One region of the Virgibacillus salinus genome, then DNA from elsewhere that is predicted to be linked to it. Evidence: riboswitches for the same ligand, from Rfam matches in the RefSeq annotation. Region 1 holds a riboswitch; the other holds the start of a gene.
The links. A riboswitch is a leader RNA that binds a small molecule or an ion and turns the genes downstream of it on or off. The one in region 1 is predicted to bind cyclic di-GMP.
Positions count from the first base shown of each region.

Region 2: linked by a shared signal. The riboswitch ahead of BLS02_RS09600 (YncE family protein) and the one ahead of BLS02_RS07150 (prepilin-type N-terminal cleavage/methylation domain-containing protein) in region 1 are both predicted to bind cyclic di-GMP.

Region 1 covers NZ_FNKD01000002.1:67,595-78,094, reverse strand. The annotation lists gene BLS02_RS07180 (DRTGG domain-containing protein) at 1-772, opposite strand, end outside; gene BLS02_RS07175 (hypothetical protein) at 845-1,072, opposite strand; gene BLS02_RS07170 (hypothetical protein) at 1,288-1,821, opposite strand; gene BLS02_RS07165 (hypothetical protein) at 1,814-2,359, opposite strand; gene pilM (type IV pilus biogenesis protein PilM) at 2,369-3,268, opposite strand; gene BLS02_RS07155 (prepilin peptidase) at 3,290-4,045, opposite strand; gene BLS02_RS07150 (prepilin-type N-terminal cleavage/methylation domain-containing protein) at 4,162-4,536, opposite strand; cyclic di-GMP riboswitch class II at 4,581-4,665, opposite strand; gene BLS02_RS07145 (type II secretion system F family protein) at 4,712-5,908, opposite strand; gene BLS02_RS07140 (type IV pilus twitching motility protein PilT) at 5,912-6,952, opposite strand; gene BLS02_RS07135 (GspE/PulE family protein) at 6,965-8,599, opposite strand; gene BLS02_RS07130 (hypothetical protein) at 8,596-9,030, opposite strand; gene BLS02_RS07125 (type II secretion system protein) at 9,027-9,449, opposite strand; gene BLS02_RS07120 (PulJ/GspJ family protein) at 9,510-10,301, shown strand; gene BLS02_RS07115 (metal-dependent hydrolase) at 10,399-10,500, opposite strand, start outside.
Region 2 covers NZ_FNKD01000002.1:549,954-560,453, reverse strand. The annotation lists gene BLS02_RS09655 (dihydrofolate reductase family protein) at 1-414, shown strand, start outside; gene BLS02_RS09650 (VOC family protein) at 585-926, shown strand; gene BLS02_RS09645 (GNAT family N-acetyltransferase) at 1,121-1,618, shown strand; gene BLS02_RS09640 (hypothetical protein) at 1,761-2,420, shown strand; gene BLS02_RS09635 (hypothetical protein) at 3,004-3,456, shown strand; gene BLS02_RS09630 (hypothetical protein) at 3,884-4,186, shown strand; gene BLS02_RS09620 (hypothetical protein) at 4,434-4,712, shown strand; gene BLS02_RS09615 (APC family permease) at 4,865-6,151, shown strand; gene BLS02_RS09610 (bifunctional transcriptional activator/DNA repair enzyme AdaA) at 6,135-6,719, shown strand; gene BLS02_RS09605 (EAL domain-containing protein) at 6,832-7,497, shown strand; cyclic di-GMP riboswitch class I at 8,141-8,223, shown strand; gene BLS02_RS09600 (YncE family protein) at 8,398-10,500, shown strand, end outside.

The sequences.
Region 1 (10,500 bases):
TAGTCATAACTTTCTCAATTAAGATATTTTGATCCTTTCCAATTATATCTTTGGACGTTATCATTCCAGCTACACGTTCTTTTTCATCAACCACTGGATATCTAGTATGGGTTGACTTGTCGTTTAATTCATACCACCGCTTCAATTTATCTTTAGCATATAAATAATAGGATTGGTTAGATGGTGTATATATATCACCTACGAAAACTATTTCTTTTTTAATCAATTGATCATAAATTGCTCTGTTGATCATCGCTGCAACCGTGAATGTATCATAACTAGTAGACATGATAGGCAATTCTTTTTCATCAGCTAATTGCTTGATATCATCATTCGTATCAAATCCACCAGTTATTAATACAGCCGCTCCTTCACTTAATGCTAATTCATGCGCTTTCACGCGGTTCCCTACTATTAATAGTGACCCTGCTTCAGTATAGCGCATCATGGCATCAAGCTGCATTGCGCCAATAACGAATTTACTTAATGTCTTGTGTAACCCTTTCCGACCACCCAGGACTTGTCCGTCAACGACATTGATTACCTCAGCAAATGTTAACCGTTCAATATTTTCCTTCTTCTTACGCTCAATCCGAATTGTGCCAACACGTTCAATGGTACTAACCAGTCCTTGATTCTCAGCATCCTTTATCGCTCGATATGCTGTACCTTCACTTAGATTCAACGTTTTGGCAATTTGTCTCACAGAGATTTTATGTCCGATTTCCAATGATAATATATGTTGTAAAATCTGTTCATGTTTTGTTGTCATTTCCGTTCACCGACTTTCAACTGTACTAGTCAATAACTATACTAATTATTATACAGTTGATACAATAAAACCTCAATGATTAAGCGTTTGACGATGTCCTAATCTCTCCTGTTCCATAACTGGTGGCTTAGTAATTTGTAAAAGTGTTGCAAAATTAGCTCCGACCACTAGAACTAAAAACAGCAACCACGCTCCCCAAAAAACAAGCTCAACCTGTGATGTTGCGCTTGGAATAGCAGGCCATGCAAAATAAAGAAAGAAACCAGCTAATAATAATCGTAATATCGCATAATGACGCATAAATATCCCTCCTCAAAATACCTTATGATAATTTTAGGTTATTAAGAACAGCTACAAATCCACTTGTCCGACAATGTTCTGGAAGTTAGAAAACTTGGCATTCATTAAAGGGACTCTTATGAAGTTGTATTAACCCCCTATAATCTGGAGCGCAAGCCTTAATGACGAGTGCCTTAGGCTTATGCTAAGAAAGAAAAGAATAGCCTTAAAAAAGGCTATCCAGTGTAATAGGTTTTAAATGATATTGTTAAAAACACCTGGTCTTCATCCTGCTGTATATTGATTGTATCTATCATCATTAACCGCTCACTTTCAAGCACTTTAGAGAGAAAAACATTAATATCACCCAAATTTGCAGCGGTAGCATCTAATGAATAAATATTTTCGCTAAGTTTTTTCGTTTCTTCATCCTCTTGCTGAATTTCCGATACATTTATATTCGATCCAATATAATTAATTGTTACATTCGCAGTGCTTGCAATGTTCTCCAAGTTTACTAATACATCATCTGGTGATTTTTCTGTTGGAACTTGTAAACTAACAGATGAAAACTCTTCGTTCGGTTTGTTTTCACTAATTGCAGATTTTGTAATTTGGTTTTCATACATGGAAACTTTCATATCCATTGTATCTATTTCTGCCTGCATCGGGTTAATTATACTAAAATAAGAAATACCATAGATAATTAAAGTAGCAACTATAACTCCAATTAGGGTATAAGTATATTTTTTTGTCCATTGATTAATCATTTTCACCAAGCTCCTTTACTAAAATTTCACTATCCAAACTTATAGTTAGGGTTGCTTGATATGATGTCTTCATTTTGCTCACACTAGTTAATTCTGTACCTTTGACATAATCCTGTTTCAGTAATTTGTTCACATAGATTGAGACTTCTTTAAGGGTTACAAATTCCGCATCAATAATAAGCTGATTTACGCTTGTATAATCATAACTAAGTAACTGTTCAGATGACGACAAAAAGGCAAGCATCTCTTTATATAAAATTACATTAGGAATCTTTTCAGCTTTTAAAGCAACTACTTCTTGCTGCAGTTCTTGAAGTTTTTGTTCTTCTGCAAATTCATCTTGTTGCTCAAGTAATTGTGTTTCTAATTGCGATGCCTTATTTTTTTTAACTTCTATTTGATTCTCATAGGTATTTTTTTGAACCAGAAATACAGCAATTGCACAAGCAAGTAATAGAATACACACAATGCCTAATACTAGGGGAGCAATATATTTTTTAGGTTGTTTTTCAAGAAAGTTTATTTCTGTATTCATCATTACTCCCCTTTACGAATCTTGTTTCAGCGCTAAACCTAGAACATCGATATATTTAACCGGCAACTCTTCACCTTTAAAACTATGTATTGGTATCGTTACTGCTGCAGAAAGACTTGTGTATGCTTTTGATAGAAAAGGGAAATCGCCAGATAATAGTATCTGACCTACCTGGGCCTCACCTTTTGTTATCGAATAATGATAAAAGTCTATTATTCTATTAACTTCTATAATATACTCATTGATTATCTGCACTGCTAATTCTTCGTTTACTTCTTCAACAGCATCTTTTTTCAAATACCTGGTGAAGATTGCTTGGTCATTTTGAAATACAGTTAAAACAAGTGCATCGTGATTCCAGTGTACATGTAAAACATGATCTTTTCTCTCTTTATAATTCGACAAATAATAATAACGATAAACAGACAGCGAAGTAAGATCAGCAACTGTCGGTTTTAGACCCGCCTCTTCAAAAATCACTTCAAATGATGTTAATTTTTCTTTTGGATAAGCAAATAGCAGAATGTTTCTATTTGCCTTATCAACGTCTAGGAACTCAATTGCTATTGCAGGATTTGCAAATGGCAAATAGAAACTATTACCAATTTGCGTTTCTACATACCCCATTGCCTCCTGTTTGGTTAGTGACGCTGGGATTTGTAATTGGCGGATAACAACTGTATCATCCGGAACGGCAAAATTAAGCTTTTTACGTTTCCAATTGTGTTCACGGACAAGTTGGTTTATAATTCCCAAAAGAACAGGCTTGTTGTTAATTTTCCCATCCTGAATTGTACCTTTTGGCAACTCTACTTCTCCATGTTCTACAAGCCCATCAATAGATGTGCTTTTATGATATGTATAACGCAATACACGATTTGTAATAACAATATTTACTCTTCCAATATTCATAATCCCCAAACTATCACCTGCTTACAAGAATAAATTGAAATACCAGTTTAATAGAAGTTCTCCGTAAAAATATGTAATGAGCGTAGCTGCAACAATATATGGACCAAAAGGAACTGGCTGATTTCGCTCAATTACCCTGAACAGAAGCAGCATCATTCCAATAATGGCACCTATCATACAGGAAAGGAAAAACGCCAGTAATACCTTATCAACTCCTAAAATAATACCTAAGATACCGAAAAGTTTCATATCTCCCGCGCCCATTCCACCACGACTTATTATTATAATCAATGCAAGGATTGTAATTCCGATTATAACACCAAGAATGGATGACCACCATGGATTTAGCGGCTGGATAATACGGATGATAATGAATAATGGCAGAAAGAAGAGGAGGACTCTATTCGGGATTAACATATAGGTTATGTCGGACACTAGTATAATCATGAGCATTGAAATCAATAGTATCGCTGTGATTATTTCTAAATTTAATCCTAATAAAGAGTAGCTTAATGCAAATAGAATACCTGTAAACAATTCAATCACAGGGTAAATAAACGAAATCTCTTTTTTACAGTGGCGACATTTTGCCCCTTGGATAACAAATGAAATAATCGGTATATTCTCAAACCATGACAATTGATGTTTACAATGGGGGCAAATTGAACGGTCGTTTGCGAACGGTATATTTTCTGGCAGACGCAACCCGACTACATTGAAAAATGAGCCAAAGATTAGGCCTAGGAGGAAGAAAAATAGTATTAGTAGAATATCCATTCGTGCGTCTCCTTATTGTTGTTTATAAAACACATTAATTGAAGAAAACGCCCTGCAATATGTGCAAGGCGATATAATCTACTTAAATTAGAGTTAAGATACTGGGTATATGAACTTTATTCAAATTTATCATAAGCTATAGTTAGGCCACCATTTGTAGTTTCACTAACAGTAATAACTTGCTTTTTAGTATAACTGTAATTACCTACATCTTCTGGCACCTCATTAAGAAACCCTTCAGTTACAAGAGTTCCCAATGTATATCTATCATTAGAATTTGTATCTACACCACTCATATGTGCTAATTTAGCAGCGTTTTTTACCAATTCTACATTTGCCTCATGTGCCTTTTCCTCTGATTCACCAATAACATTCCCAATAGTCGGCACTGCTATAGCAACAATAATTGCCAAAATTGCAATAACCGCCAACAGTTCAACAAGGGTAAACCCCTTTTCTTTATTTATCAATTTTTTCATGCGTTCTAGCATAAAAATCCCCGCCCCTCTTAATATATAAGATATAAAGTCTATTAAATTTTGCTGGCCGGTTGCACTACTTACTCCAAACTACCAAAGTGCCCAAAATACAGGTAATTTATCATCGCATCCTACTACCTTCTATATACACTATAATTCAATTTCAGACAAAAATCTACCACGTTTACTAGATATTTTCAAATAAAGAAAACATTGGAATAATAACTGCTGTAATAATGCTACCTACAATTACCGTCAGGACAATAATCATGAGTGGCTCGATTAATGTTTTGATTCGATTCGACAATTGTTCAACTTCCTCTTCGTAAAATGCTGCAGCTTTTGACAGCATATTGTCTAAAGTCCCCGTCTGTTCACCAATCTGGATCATTTGAACGACTAAAACCGGAAATGCCCAGTGTCCCTTCATAGGAATAGTGATCGATTCTCCTACTTCCATCGACTTCCGGGATTGCTTTAATACATCTTGAATCACACGATTCCCAACGACTTTTTCGGTAATTTCCACCGATTGTAAGATTGGTACAGAACTATTAACTAAAGTACTCAACGTTTGTGTCATACGAACCAACACACCTTTATGAGCAAGCACACCTAAAAAAGGAAACTTCATTTTAATCTTATCGACACGGTAAACAAACGCATCATTCTTCAACAGATACTTATAAATAGCAATACCTAACACAGCTAGGGCAATAAGCACCCACCAAAAAGCAACAACCTTATCACTAAGGTTTAAAATAAATTGGGTATACGCTGGAATCTCTTCACCAAAAGAATTAAACATACCTACAAATTGAGGAACAATAAATACGAGTAAGAACATACTTAATAAAAGCGTAATAACTCCTACAACACTAGGATAAAGTAGAGCTGAAACCACCTTCTGTTTATTGCGATATTCTTTCTCATAATAATCAGCCATCTGGTTTAATATGTCATCAAGTTTGCCACTGGCCTCCCCAGCGCGGATCATGTTGACGAGTAGAGATGGAAAGACTTTTGGGTGACGCTCAACCGCTTTTGAAAGTGCCTGTCCCTGGTCAAGATGTTTATCAATAGCTGTCAGTGCTTGTCTTAATGCATAATTGTCAGTTTGCCTGGACATCGTCTTCGTGGCTTCTGAAATCGATATACCTGCATGAATCAATGTTGCATATTGCCTAAGAAAAATAACAAAATCCTTATTTTTAACTCTTTTATTAATAAATAAATCCTTATTCCATGATTTCGTCTCAGCTATTTCAATTACTATGAAACCATCCTTCTCTAACCATAATAGCGCATCTTTTTTTGAATCGGCCACAATTTTTCCCTTTGCTTTTTGGCCAGATGTGCGTTTTCCGCTATATAGATAGTTCATTAATTAAAAACCCCCTTCCTGCATAAAAGGAGCCGCAGCTTCATAAGATATTTGGTCTTCTTTAAGTAACCTTTTTAGATCCATTTCAAGCGTATGCATCCCTTGTTCTTTCGATGTTTGCAGTACATTTTGAACTTGATGAAGTTTTTCATTGCGAATTAAGTTTTTAACAGCGGGTGTATTAATAAGAACTTCCGTTACTGCACGACGCCCCGTATTGTCCCTTGTTACCAGTAACTGCTGAGAAATTATAGCTTTTAAAATTGATGATAATTGAATACGTATTTGCATTTGCTGCTCAGATGGAAATACATCAATAATCCTTTCGATTGTTGATACTGCATCTGTTGTATGGAGGGTACCTAAAACTAAATGCCCTGTTTCTGCAGCAGTAATCGCAGTTGAGATTGTTTCCAAGTCACGCATTTCCCCAACTAATATTACATCAGGATCTTGTCGCAGGCTTGCTCTGAGTCCATTAACAAAGCTATTTGTGTCAAAACCAATCTCTCGTTGGTCAATAACTGACTTGTTGTGTGTATGCATATATTCAATCGGATCTTCTAAAGTAATAATATGTTTTTGCATTGTTTGGTTTATATGATGAATCATGGAAGCAAGCGTCGTACTCTTGCCACTTCCGGTTGGCCCTGTTACAAGCACTAGTCCCTGTGGCTTGTGTATGATTTCCTTGGTAATATTTGGGAGATGTAGTTCCTCAATTGATGGGATGCTAGTTGGAACAATTCGAATTGCCAATGACAACTGATTGCGTTGATAAAATGCATTAATCCGAAACCTTGAAACTCCACTAATTCCATAAGAGAAATCCAGCTCGCGTTTCTCCTCCAGCCATTGCAAAAGATCATTTGGAATAATTGCCTTTACAATTTGTTGCGTATCAGATGGCCTAAGCTTTGGCTCATTCTGCTCAATCAAGTTACCATTTATGCGAAATATAGGGGCTTTCCCAATCGTTAAATGCACATCGGATGCTTGTCTGTGAAAAGCTTCTGTTAACCATTTTTCAAATTTTTCACTCATACGAATAACCCCCTATATATTGATTGAAACTTGCATAATTTCTTCCATGGAAGTCAATCCCTGTTTAATTTTTTCTAACCCATCCTGAATTAGAAAATTCATGCCTTGCTGTTTGGCATAGGAACGAATTTCTGCTATTGATTCATTATTCAGCAACATACTTTTAATTCTTTCATCAACTACTAGCACTTCTTGTACTGCTATTCTGCTGCGATAGCCTTGCTGGTGACAGCTGCTGCAACCTTTCCCATAATAAACAACATCTGCTTCCATATTATTTTGATTAAAAATCTCTTTCTCCATTTCAGTCAGCTCGCGTTCTGTGATACAATCCCGGCAAATTTTACGAACTAATCGCTGTGCAACTATACCCGATAAGGATGAAACTACCAAATACGGTTCAATTCCCATATCGATTAATCGTGGCACCGTGTCAATTGCACTATTTGTATGGACTGTGCTGAATACTAAATGACCTGTTAAGGAAGCCCTAATAGCAATCTCCGCTGTTTCCTGATCCCGAATTTCACCAACCATGATAATATTCGGGTCCTGTCTTAATATCGAACGCAACCCATTTGCAAAGGTAAGATCAATAGAACTTTTAACTTGTACTTGATTAATACCATCCAGCTGGTACTCCACAGGGTCTTCAACCGTAATAATATTCACATTCTCTTGATTCAGCTGATTGATTGACGCATATAATGTTGAGGTTTTTCCTGATCCTGTTGGTCCTGTTAACAAAACAAGTCCTGATGGTTGTGTAATTAACTGCTTATATTTCTTATAATTATCTTCGGAAAAATTCAACTCACTTAATTGCATCAGCGCATTATTTAGGTCTAGAATTCGAATCACAATCTTTTCACCATGTACTGTAGGAAGGCAAGATATTCGTAAATCTACTGGCGTTTCACCAACATTCGTTTTAATCCTCCCATCCTGTGGCAGCCTTGTTTCCGTTATATTTAGATTTGCCAATATTTTAATTCTTGCAATTAAAGCATTTTGCATTTGTTGTGGTATTATTTTCTCGGTCTGAAGTCTGCCGTCTATTCGATAACGGATGTTTACATTCTTTTCTTGCGGGTCTATATGGATGTCACTTGCTTTAAGCTGAATTCCTGTATGTAATAGTTGATCAAGTAGCTGAATAACTGGTGCCTCATCATCATTTTTGGTATTAGTCTCTATTGGTAGCTTAGAGTCATTTTTAAAATAATATTTATTAATGGCAAATAGAATGTCGTCTTTTGCTGCGATTACTGGTGATATACTAAATCCTGTTGCCATTTCTAAATCATCAATGATATAATAATCCATTGGATTCTTCATTGCTATTGTCAAAGCATTGTCCTGGACTTTCAGAGGCATTATATAATTTTGCTGCGCCATTTCCTTTGATACATAGCCTAGTACATATTGATCAATTGGGTATTGATATAACGAAACATGTGGAATACCTAATTGAAATTCCAGAACTTCGATCAGTTGGCGTTCCGTAATTACTCCTCGTTCAAGTAAAGCGTCACCAAGCTTTTGATCTTCTTTTTTGTTTTCCAGTGCCTGGTTTAAATGATTTTCCGTTACAAGACCAGCCTCTTGTAAAAGGTCCCCAAGTCGCTTTCGTGTTTTCAAAGTCATCCCTCACTTTCAAATGTAATGATTATGGTATCCTTAATTTCTTTTTCTTTGTTAAATGCAGTTCCAATGCTAATAAATTTAATCGTTACTTTCTCTTCAGTTCGTTCTTCTATATGCGAATCATTAATAGAAAACTTGTGATCCTTTGAGTCCAATTTCACAGGATTTTGCGGTAGATTAATTTCAGTTATATACACTTCACCTGGATCTGTAATTCCTTCGTCATCAATATAGTTTTGTACAAAACTCCTATAGTAATCGACCCCCATCTCGGCAATGAGTCGTGCATCAATTTGCTTTTCCATAGTAGTTACTTGTTTTGTTGTATTTGTAATTTGGTAAAATTGAGTCAAGATGAAAACAAGAAATAAAGTAATGATCACCAATGTAAGTATCAGTGCCGCACCTTTCTCACTTTTAAAATTAATCATTTCAAGTCCCCTAGAATATATGTATACGATTCACTTACCAATCTATCATCATTAGCGTATATTTTAATATGAGTACGGTATAAACTCACATCATATTCTTCACAAATATTTATTCTTGCCTCGTAATTTTCACTATTTAATTGATAGTCTTTTAAAAATACATCTTCTGATGAACCATTCTCACATCCAATGATATTTTCACCAAATAAACTAGCAACCTCTACTTTTTCCGTTTCGTTAGCTACTTCACTTAATAGATTGCTAGCCACTAATTCCTCATCCGTCTTCTGTGTCCAGCTCATTATTTGTGGGAAAATTGGTAATAAAACCGCAATAACCATTCCTAAAATTGCAATTGATGCTATAATTTCAACAAGGGTAAATCCGCTACTATTTATTTTTTTGAATCTAGTATACAATAGAATTCACACCTTACTCGAGACTTTTATCCTATTATAGCATTTATTGGATGTGTAGACATGAAACTTCGACAATTTTCAACTCAAAAGGGTATGACTTTAGTTGAGCTATTAGCTTCAATTAGTTTATTTGCAGTTCTTATCGCCCTTTCTTCCACTGTTATTATTCAAATGATTAATAGTGAAGATAATACAAGTAGACAAATCTCTTTAAATCAGGAAACTAATGTTTTAGTTAGTGAATTACGAAACGAATATACTGAAAAAAGTGATGAAGTTGAAGATGCAGAAAAATTTAATATTTGCTATCAGAAAATTGATGGATTAGATGTAAAACAAGTCATTACTTTTTTAGATGATAAACAACAAACGAAACAAGTAAATAACGATTGCATAATAGGAATAACAAAGCAAGAAGTTCTACCGATAGAAATAACAACAGCAAATGAGGCTGATCAGACCCTTACAATTAAAACATCTTGGAGAAATAATGACGAATATGTAATAGAGCTAAAAAATGAAGAAGATGAAAAATACGAGTTCACTGAAGATGGAAAGTTTGCTAACTGTGATTATAATCAAAACACTCGGTTTAAAAATGCTGATGATTATAAGAAAGTAATGTTCATAGATGATTGTAAAGTTAATGGCAGTGCATGGATAGCTGGTGATATTGAAGTGAAAAATAAAACAAAATTAGTGGTAGAGAAGAACCTTTACATTAGTGATAACGTTAGAATAGTTGGGAAAGGTGGAAACGATAAAGCAGGACATCTTTGTGTTAAAGGAGAAATACACTTTCCAGATGGCAAATCAGAAAGTGACTATGATATAGATTTTAAATGCAATTAGACTAAGACTAATAGGGTTAAAAGAAAAATTTAAGATGTTATACTCTTGAAAACAAAAAAACGTGAGCATTAGCAGCAAATGCTCACGTTTTTTAACATTACAGATTTATTGAATCTCCTATCTTCATTGCTAATCCTTTACCTGTCTTCACTTTAGCAGCAAATGAATCTGGGTCCTGTTCTATTACCGGGAACGTATT
Region 2 (10,500 bases), 480 kb from region 1:
CCCGATTTCTTTTCTACTATCGATATTGTTATAATGGGCAGAAAAACTTATGATCAAATCATGCTAAACCTACCTGATGATGGTTTTCCATATAAGGGCAGGGAGTGTTATGTTTTTTCTCGTTTATTAACTGGTTCTGATAATAATGTTCAATACATAAATGATGATATTGTTAATTTTACAAACTCATTAAAAGAAAAACGTGGAAAACGGATATGGATTGTCGGTGGTGGAGAGGTTCTTTATCCTCTTCTTCAAGAAAGGCTTGTTGATGAATTTTATATTCAAATTGCCCCAACTATCATGGGGCGTGGCATTCCACTATTTTTACCGAATGAGAAAGAGAATGAGTTAAAACTTATAAATGTAAAGCATTGTAAACAATTCGCTGAATTACACTATGAGTTAAAATAAAAGGACAAAAAGGAAAGACTCTTCCACTAACGGGTGCACGAGTTGAATAAGGAATCGCATCCTTGTTCAACAATAGATCCAGTTTTATTGAATAAGAACGCAAAAAAATAAAAGTATTAATTTCCTAATAATAGAAATTATTATTAAATTCTTAAAGGGAGTGTACTTATATGTTTGAAAGGATAGACACTGTATGTATAACGGTTAGTAATGTGGATCAATCAAGTATTTGGTACCAGGAATTAGGTTTTAAAGTAGCTTTCAATGGAGAAGATTATCAAGTATTCACGATTGGAAATAGTGGAGTTCCATTAACTATTGAAGAAGGAAGTGTATCTTCGCAAGAGAACTCAACTTATCCGATTTTTTTCACTACTGATATTAAAAATACATATTTAAAGATAAAAGAAAAAGGTGTAGAAGTAACTGAATTAAAAGATGATGGTGACAATAAGTTTTTTGATTTTTACGATTTAGATAATAATAAATTGCAGGTTTGTTTTTGGGAATAAATCAGAAAATCCCTATTTTCTTATTCAACTATCGGGTGCAATAGTTTAACAAGGGATCGTCGATTATGGCGATCCTATTCTTATTTGAAGAATTATTGAAATTTTATGTTAGAATAAGTACGTGAATTAATGTACTTAAAGTAACGCAACAGGCTAGTTCAATAAGAGTGAAACAAATAAGGGAGCGAAAATTAATGATAGTTAGAGAAGTAGAAACTTCTGATGCAGAAAATTTAGCAAATCTTATTAAACAGGTTGATGAAAGTTCACAGTATATGCTTTGGGAAGCTGGAGAAAGAAATATTAAATCCGAAAACCAATTAAAGGTGATTAATGGCATTAAGAATGCTGAAAACTCTACTATACTTGTTGCTGAAAAGGATAATGAGTTGGTTGGTTACTTGATAGTTATAGGTGGTAATGCACAACGGAATAAGCATTCGGCTTACATTGTTATTGGGATTTTGAAGGGTTATAGAGGAAAGGGAATCGGAAAACAACTAATTAACAAACTGGAACAATGGGCTGTTAATCAAAATGTTAGTAGGTTAGAACTAACAGTCGTAACTAAAAATGAAGGAGCATTATCATTATATAAGAAATTAGGGTTTGAAATTGAAGGAACAAAAAGAAATTCATTGCTTTTAAATGATGAATTTGTTGATGAATACTATATGTCGAAACTTTTATAGTATTGTTCTTGAATAAACGGGTGCAATACTTTAAAAGGAAAAGCCGATGCTTATTGGCTTTGTTCCACTAAAGTTGCAGGTAAATTATACAGAGATTTTAGAACATTAAGGTAAGATTGAAGTTAAATATAGGGGGATTAAAATGGAGAAAATAGTTACTTTATTATTAACAACATTATGTATTATTGTTTTCTTATCAGGTTGTACGGATAAAAGTTCGATTCAAAACGCTGACAAAACGAATGATGACAACGCTACGAAACAACTTATTGAAGATAAAGATGACCGAATAAAAAAATTAGAAGAAAAGAATGAGGAACTAGAAAATACATCAAAAAGTATTGAAACGGATTTTAACTATGCGAAAGAGGAAGCTGATTATTATAATCAATTGATTGACGACCTTATAAATGAATACAGTGACGCTCAATTAAAGGATTTAGCAAAAGAATTATGGGATTATGAGTTAGAAGTAAATGGGTCACCTGTTCCGAAAGACGGTATAATAGAAGTGAAGAAAAACACAATTAAAGTTTCTGTGGTGCAAAGACAACCACCTTATGTAGTTTTACCAAAAGACATTTTTACACAAGGGAAAATCAGCGGAAATTATAATGAGCATCTTATAAAATTTAACCCCAGCCCAACTAAAACATATGGTACTGATGGAACAATTGTTATGGGGACTCACCACCAATTTGTTGAAGTTGAAAAAGGTGCAATAATTTCATTCTCTATCACAGGAGAGTTAAGGAAAAGGTTAGGATTAGATACTTCGGAGGTTACGATTAAGAAAAGATAATATTCCCTACTTAAGCTAACGGGTGCAATAGTTAAATAAGCAGACTGACGTTAAAGTCGATCTTTTCTTTTGTTCAGAAATTTTCGATTACTAATTGTAATATTTTGTTAACATTAAATATATAGAATTGAACTATCTGGCAGAATAGTGTAAAAGAAAGGGGTTTGAACAGATACCAACTTGTCAAAATTACGTCAGAGAATGGAGTTGGAAACAAACGTTTAAAAAGATGTTTACATTAGATACTTCTATGGAATGTCCGCATTGTGGCCAATACTATTTTAGATTCAAGATAGAATTTAAAAATTCATAAGCCTCTTCTCCTCTTGATTTACCTATGATTAATTTATCCTCACTTTTTTCTGTTAGTTTTGTATTTATCATTTTTAAATCCCTCTTTCATATCTTTTTTATTAAACCTCATACAATTTGTCCTGCAAAGTACTTAATTATTTCAACTCATACTCTTTTAGATATAATATTTTTATATAAAATTTCAGTAAAATTATGTAGAAATAAGGTTTTATTGCCGATATATGGAATAAGTGTTGATAATAGTTAATTTAGTAGGGGGCATATGAAAATGGAAAGAAAAAGAAATAATTTTAGTTTGGCTATTTTTGGCGGGTTGTTGACTTCAATAATCGGTGGAGCAGTATGGGCGTTAATTGTAATACTAACTGAATACGAAATTGGTTTTGTAGCATGGGCAATAGGTGGTCTTGCAGGTTATTCAGTGTTCTATCTGGCAAAAGGTAATGTTACTTCCGCGCATAAAGTTATTGCTGTAGTCGGAAGTTTAATTGGGATTTTACTGGGTAAATATTTCATTGTCGGTTATTATTACAGTAATAGTTTTTCTGGAATATTTAAAAGTGAAGTATTTATATTGTTTCAAGATAATATCTCAGTTTTATTTAGCGGTATGGACATCATCTTTGTATTGTTGGCTGTGATTACAGCATGGCAATTGCCAGACAAGCTAAGTAATAAAGCAACTTCGACAGATCAATCCGCTGAATCTGCTGCTGAATAATAGATAATGGAAAATGCAGGAATTTATCCTGCATTTTTCTGTGCATTTGTATTTTATTAAGGTAATTTATATTTTATGGTTTGCATTCATTAAACGCCGTATGAACTCTAGGTTTATGCCCTTCATTACCTAACAGATCATCATCAATCCTGCTTCTATGCACAGCACCATATTTCTCCAATAGCCAGAAAGGAACTATAATAAACCAATATTTTGGATGCGAAAAAAAGAAATTCAATAAGCCATTTAGGAAAGTTACAGTTAGGTTAATGACTAGCAAATTTTAATAGAACATTTAATGCCCCCATAAATGGCAGATTTAATAATAAAAAAAGAATTGAACAAAGAAGAAAGAAGACAAATTGAATTTTGTATAAAAGGATTTTAAAACAAAAAATATTTTCATTGAAAGTTGGTTTTAATTCAAATGAGAAAATGGTTTTTATCAGGATTATTTCTCGTATTTATTTCAATAATAACTGTTTGGATAATAGGCTATGTAGAAATCTTAGTTTTTTTTAATTTAATTGTAGGGTTAATTAGTTTAGTTATAGCCCTATATATGCAAATTGGAATGGTTTGGTTTTACCGTTATAACGAGTTTAGAAATAATCATGATTATGCAAGTTACAAAGGGAGAAATCGTCTTAAATATAAATTGGTTGCATTTGGTATACCGAATGTTGTGGTTGGTGAGATAGTAAACAGAGTATTTGATATTTGGACTTAGATAAATAATATTTATTCACCTATGATGGCTTTTCTTGGACTTATTTTTACTTTGATGAGTCTGAAGGGTTCTAAACTAAAGGGTGCAAGAGTTAAACAAAGCGATCATCAATTTGAAAGTCTTTTCTTATCGGAAGATCAAATAGTAAATTCGGAATATTATGTTATATTAAAGTATGATGATATCGAACTGACGGTGCAGGTAGCACAAGAAGGAACTTGCAATCGACTTAAAGGTGGTTAAAGCAATGGAACGAAAATCACTCGAATTGCATGGAAAGAAAAAACTAAAATGGACTAAAAAGTCCTTACAACATCTTAAAAACGATGAGGTTTTAATAAAAACAATTGCGGGGGCAGTTAGTGTTGGAGCTGAACTTCCACAGTATATGGAAAGTGATATAACTGATATGTCACCACAGTATCCCAAAGAAACTGGATATGAAAGTTTAGGATTGTTTCTTCTTTATCCAGAAAGCATAGATGTGCAGAACGGTCTTCAGCAATCGGTCGCGTTTATCGAATAACGCGCCCTTTTTACATTTAAGGGCCATTTTGTGGAATAAAAACTAATGTAAAAAAGCATTTAGATCGTTTCATTAGCGAATTAAACCGCAAAAAACAAGAAGAATTGTTCTTCCCTTTTTAGTATATTAAAAGCTGAAAAAGGGGTGAGATCATGAATAATAGATCCATTGGATTATTTCAAGGAATTGCATTATATATTGCAGCCATACTAGGATCAGGCGTCCTTTTTTTGTCGGGAGTTACAGCTTCAATAGCAGGCCCTGCATCTATTGTATCCTGGTTTATCGTTAATTTAATTAGTTTTCCGCTTGCCTATTCTTTTGCAAGTTTGGCCCGAAAATATCCTGATGCTGGTGGAGCAGCAACCTTTGTTAGAAAATCTTTCGGATATCACCTTGGCAATATTGTTGGTTGGTTTTACTTTGTAACCGCAGCAGTTGGGCAAACAATCGTATCATTGACTGGTGCTTTTTACGTCAATAAGGCGTTTGGATTTTCTCCCTTTGTAACAACCCTAATTGCCGTCTTTATTTTGATGATTGCAGGTGTTTCAAATTATTACGGTGTAAATGTCAGTGGTAAAGTCGCATTGATTTTAAGCACTTTGTTACTTGTACTTTTACTATCAGCCGTATCTGTGTCGTTGTCTAATATACAATGGGGGAATTTTACTCCTTTTGTTCCAAATGGATGGTTTTCCGTTGGAAGTGCTATGACGGTTATCTTTTGGTCGTTTTTCGGCTGGGAGGCCATTTGTAATCTGGCTAATAACTTTAAGAAACCGGACAAAGATATTGTCAAGGGGGCCGTTGTTAGTGCAGTTATCATTGGTGTACTATTTTTGGCGTTAAGTCTGGTCACCATTGGAACGGCTACGTATGGCAGTAAGGAAAGCAACCTGTCTCCTATTGGTGTTATAATGGGAGATGCAGTGGGTGCAGGCGCCAAATTTGTCACAGCTATTTTAGCATTCATCATTTGCACAGGAACATCAAATACGTTTGTGGCCAGTCTAACACAATTAGGGTATTCATTAAGCAGGGATGGTGCCTTCCCAAAAGCTCTTTCAAGACTGCATACAACGACTCAAATTCCGAGAAGGATGGTATTGTTTGTAATCTGTTTTTCGGCGGTAGGTGTTTTAGTGGTAAAGGCTTTGTCACTGACGTTCGATGATATTTTGTTTATTCCTACCTCTCTTGGAATTTTAGTCTATATTCTTTCGATGGCAGCAGGGGTGAGATTGTTTAAGAAGAGCACACTGCCATGGTGGGCATCATTAACCGCTTTTATTTTATGCTTACTGGTAATCCCATTTTTCCAATTTTATATTTTTGTTCCGTTAATTGTCGTGGCTTTATATGCGATTTATATGGTTATGAATAAGGGGATTTTTGCCTACAAGGGAGGGTTGAAATCTAATGAAGGATCAAAATGATATTTCCAAGGATACAATGTGGAAGGCAACAGTCTTGTGTGATTCAGCTTATGATGGGATATTCTTTTATGCAGTAAAGACAACAGGTATTTTTTGCCGACCGTCTTGCAAATCAAAAGTACCGAATGTTGGTAACGTGTCCTTCTTTTCCAATGTAGCGGATGCTCAAAAAGCAGGGTACCGACCTTGTAAAAGGTGTCGTCCCGACTTAGAATCAAAGAGTTACGATCCGTTTCAGTCGATTATAGAAGATACAAAGAAGGTCATAAAGAATAATTATTACCAAAAGATGCCCTTAAATGAAGTAGCTTTAAAGGTAGGGGTCAGTCGTTTTCATTTAAACCGAATCTTTAAGAACAGAACTGGCTATACGCCACATATGTATTTGGAAGAAATCAGAATCAAGAAGGCGAAAGAGCTACTTTTAATGACTAAGTTAAACAGCACGGAAATTGGCTATCAAATAGGATATCAAAGCATTTCCAGTTTTTATAATGCGTTTAAACGAAGTACTGGACTTTCGCCAAGCCAATTTCAAGCAAATCATGTGGAAACAGAAGTTTATTAAGGGCTTAAGCTGGATTTGTTATCCTTTCAACAATCGGGCGCAAATCATGAGTAAAGCTGCGTCTGATATTTCTTTAAAGGGTCATTTAATGTAATAAGCAGGAATGCTTTGAATGGAAGCTTTGCTTAGATGGAATCCTTCTTTTGGTGCAGTATCTCCTGACGAGTTTATTCCAATCTCTGAAGAAACGGGACTTATTCTTCCTATTGGGGAATGGGTGCTTAGAGAGGCATGCCGTCAAATCAAAAAATGGGAGAAACAAAAACTTCCAAAAGTAATGGTTTCTGTGAATGTATCGGCAAGGCAGTTCAAGGATAGAAATTTCCCCTTGAAGGTAAGGGGAATTATCAAAGAAGAAAATATTAATCCAAATGATCTCGAAATCGAAATTACAGAAAGTGTTATGTTAGATGTCGAGGGCGCATCACAAATCATACAACGGTTGAAAGAATTGGGCTTAAAAGTTGCAATCGACGATTTTGGGACGGGATATTCATCTTTGAACGTCATGAAAAGTGTCGAAATTGACACCTTAAAGATTGATAAATCTATGATTTACGATGTTTCGGAAAATGATCGCATGCTGTCTATGTTAACTGCTATTATTCGCTTAGGGAAGGACCTTAATACTCAAGTGATCATTGAAGGCGTTGAAACAAAAGAGCAAAGTGAACTACTAAAAGAGTATAGTGTGATTGGACAAGGTTATTTCTATAGCCCTCCACTTTCACCAGAACAAGTGTGGAACAAACAATGGAATAATAGAGTTTCCAAATAACTGTTAAAACATGGTTGAGTAATGAGATTTCACTGTTTCTTCGTTTCATGAAGTTTAGAGATTTAAAACAATAAATTGTATACTTGCACCAAAAGAAAATTTGCAAAATAGATAAAAAGCTTTTTTAGTAGGAGCTGTTCTTGGGTGGGATTTAATGGGTACTTTAGTTCAATAAGTAAATAATTATAATATGGAAATCGCCTAGTTCACAATGAACCAGGCGATTTATTATAAGATAACAAAAGCACGCATTTTCTGCTAATAACGATGTTGACGTATACCTTAACGAATGTGGTGTTAAATCTCCATTTAGCTAACCTTAGCAGTCGATTCATTCTATATTCAACTGCTTTAAAGAAATAACCCGGGTCATTACTTACTTTAGTGAAAACGAAATTCAGATAGGTACAAGTATCACGATATACATAAGAGAAATTCTTATACGTGTAGATTTACGACAAATTAACAGTAAGTTTGAAAAGCAAATAGAAATCCCACTTAGCATGATTTAGAAGCGCTCTTGTTAAGTGGGAAGGAATAGTCTCAGTTTCTGTTTAGAATTTTTTATTATTAATAAGTACTTTTGACTTAATACTTCTAACTTAGAAACCGATAATAATGTAAAACGTCTAGGTATAAACTCCTCTGACAATAGCAAATTCATTGAAAAATGAAGACGCAAAACTACGGACCTAAGGCATTAGCTAAGGCTGCCGAGTTACCGAAAAGGATTGGATAGCTTTTATGAATTTAATCATAGGCATTGATATGATTAGTCCGCCATTCTTTTTGGGGGGCTTTTTTAATTCTCAATTATTAATTTAAAGGGGGGATTTATGACAGTATTATTTAACGTTTGAAGATCTAAAAATAGTTATTTATTAATATTGGAGGGATTGGATGAAGAATTTTAGCCGCTTATTTTTTGCTTTAGTATTCATGATATTGATTTATTTTTCTATTACAACGAACGATGGTCAGGCAATGAGTAATAACCAGTTATCCTTAGATGAGGAGAAATTAGTTGATTGGGTAAAGGTGGATAGTCATGATGCTATATTTGGCATAACATCTAATGGAAATTTACATAAAATTGATTATAGACCTTTAGAGATTTCAAATACAATTTCGATTGGAGAAAATCCTTCAGATATTTATCTTTTTGAGGATACTCTTTATATAGCTTTACCTGAATTATCTATGATAAAAGTTGTGAATCTGTCATCAATGGAAGTAGTTAATACAATTGACACATCTGATAAACCATATAGAGTTGCTGCTAATGGTGAGGAAATTTATTATGCTGTTAATAGTAATTATTCATTATACAATTATAATATAGCCACCGAAGAAGAGACAAAAGTAGTTATTCAAAATGAAAATTACTCATACTTTTCTAGAGCAGAACTTTTTATAGACAATCTGGAAAAAACGTTATACGTTGCTGAGACTGGTTTATCAGGTTCAGACATATATGCTATTTCAACGGAGGATTACTCATTGAAAGATGTAACAACTTTTGATGATGGGTATGGTTTCCCCTATCCTAAAAGGTATTTTGTAGAAGAAAATGAAGAGTTATTTTATGCAGGCCATAAAATGAATAAAAACAATTTAGAAGAAATATTTGGCGTTTATGCTGAAGAATACAATGATATTTCCAATGAATATTCAAAAGTAGCAAACATCGTTACAGTTGATTCTGATTTTGTCTACTCTACTGATACTGTATATGACAAAGATACATTCAGAAAAGTTGGAACTGTCCCTAATTATGTTACGCATATACTGTCGGATGAAAAAGGCCGATTTATGTATAACGCAAATGAAAGTATAATATTTGAAAACGATGAAACCTATTCCGAAGAATTAACAAATCAAACTTTGACAAACAATAAGCTACAGCTCAATCAACAAATTGACGATTGGGTTCTAGAAAAGGATAGTAATCAAATCTATGCTATATCAGCACGTAAAAATGAATTACTGTTTATTGATACGAACACAATGGAAATTAGTGATAGAAAGTTTATAGGATCATTCCCAACTGATATCGATCTTGTAAATGGTAAATTATATATTTCTCTATTTGGCAGTACAAAAGTTGCTATTACTGAACCCAACAGTGATAGTCCAGTAGAGTATATTACAACAAAACAAAATCCATATGAAGTAGAAACTGATGGTAAAAATCTGTATTATACAGTATTGGATCAATGGTTAGATATATACCATATTGATTTATTAACAAGTATGGAAAGAGTACTAGAACCAGATGAAACTACAAATTACAATTATTATGAAACCAGTATTAAATTGGATAAAAATAATGATATCCTATACATAGGTGAATCAGGATTATCCGGTTCAGATCTATATGTATTGAATACCGTAGATGGGAGCCATGTTTCACAAACTGACTATAATGATGGATATGGGTTCAGCTATCCAGGCAGAAGCGTTTTCTTTGATGAAACTGATGTTTATTATGCGGGTCATCGATTGCAAAAAACGAATGTTACCAATGAAAAAGTTGAGCTTTTTGAAAGTAATAAAGATGAGTTTGTTTCCTTGGAAGATAATTATATATTTTCAAGCAAAAAAATATTTGATAAAGAAACAAATGAACTAGTTTATGAATTTCCAAATGGTATTGAGATTAATAAAGCGATTATCGATAGCGATGGAAGTGTTTTCTTATCTGTTTCTGATAATAAAGCTGTATATAAATTTGATTCCATTGAACAACTACAGGAACAAGTTGTAGGTAACTTACAAATACATGAAGGGGAAAACAATGAGTTCCAATTTTCATGGGATGAACTGACCGGTGATGGATATAAATTATATGCTAGACATTCGGACCAGGAGGAATTCCAAGCGATCTCTGAACCAATTATTGATCAACGTTTTACTGCAACAGAAGAATTGGTTAAAAGTTGGTTTGGAAACGACGTAACATTTGGTGTGAAATCGTTGTTTGGTGAAAATGAATCCTCGACA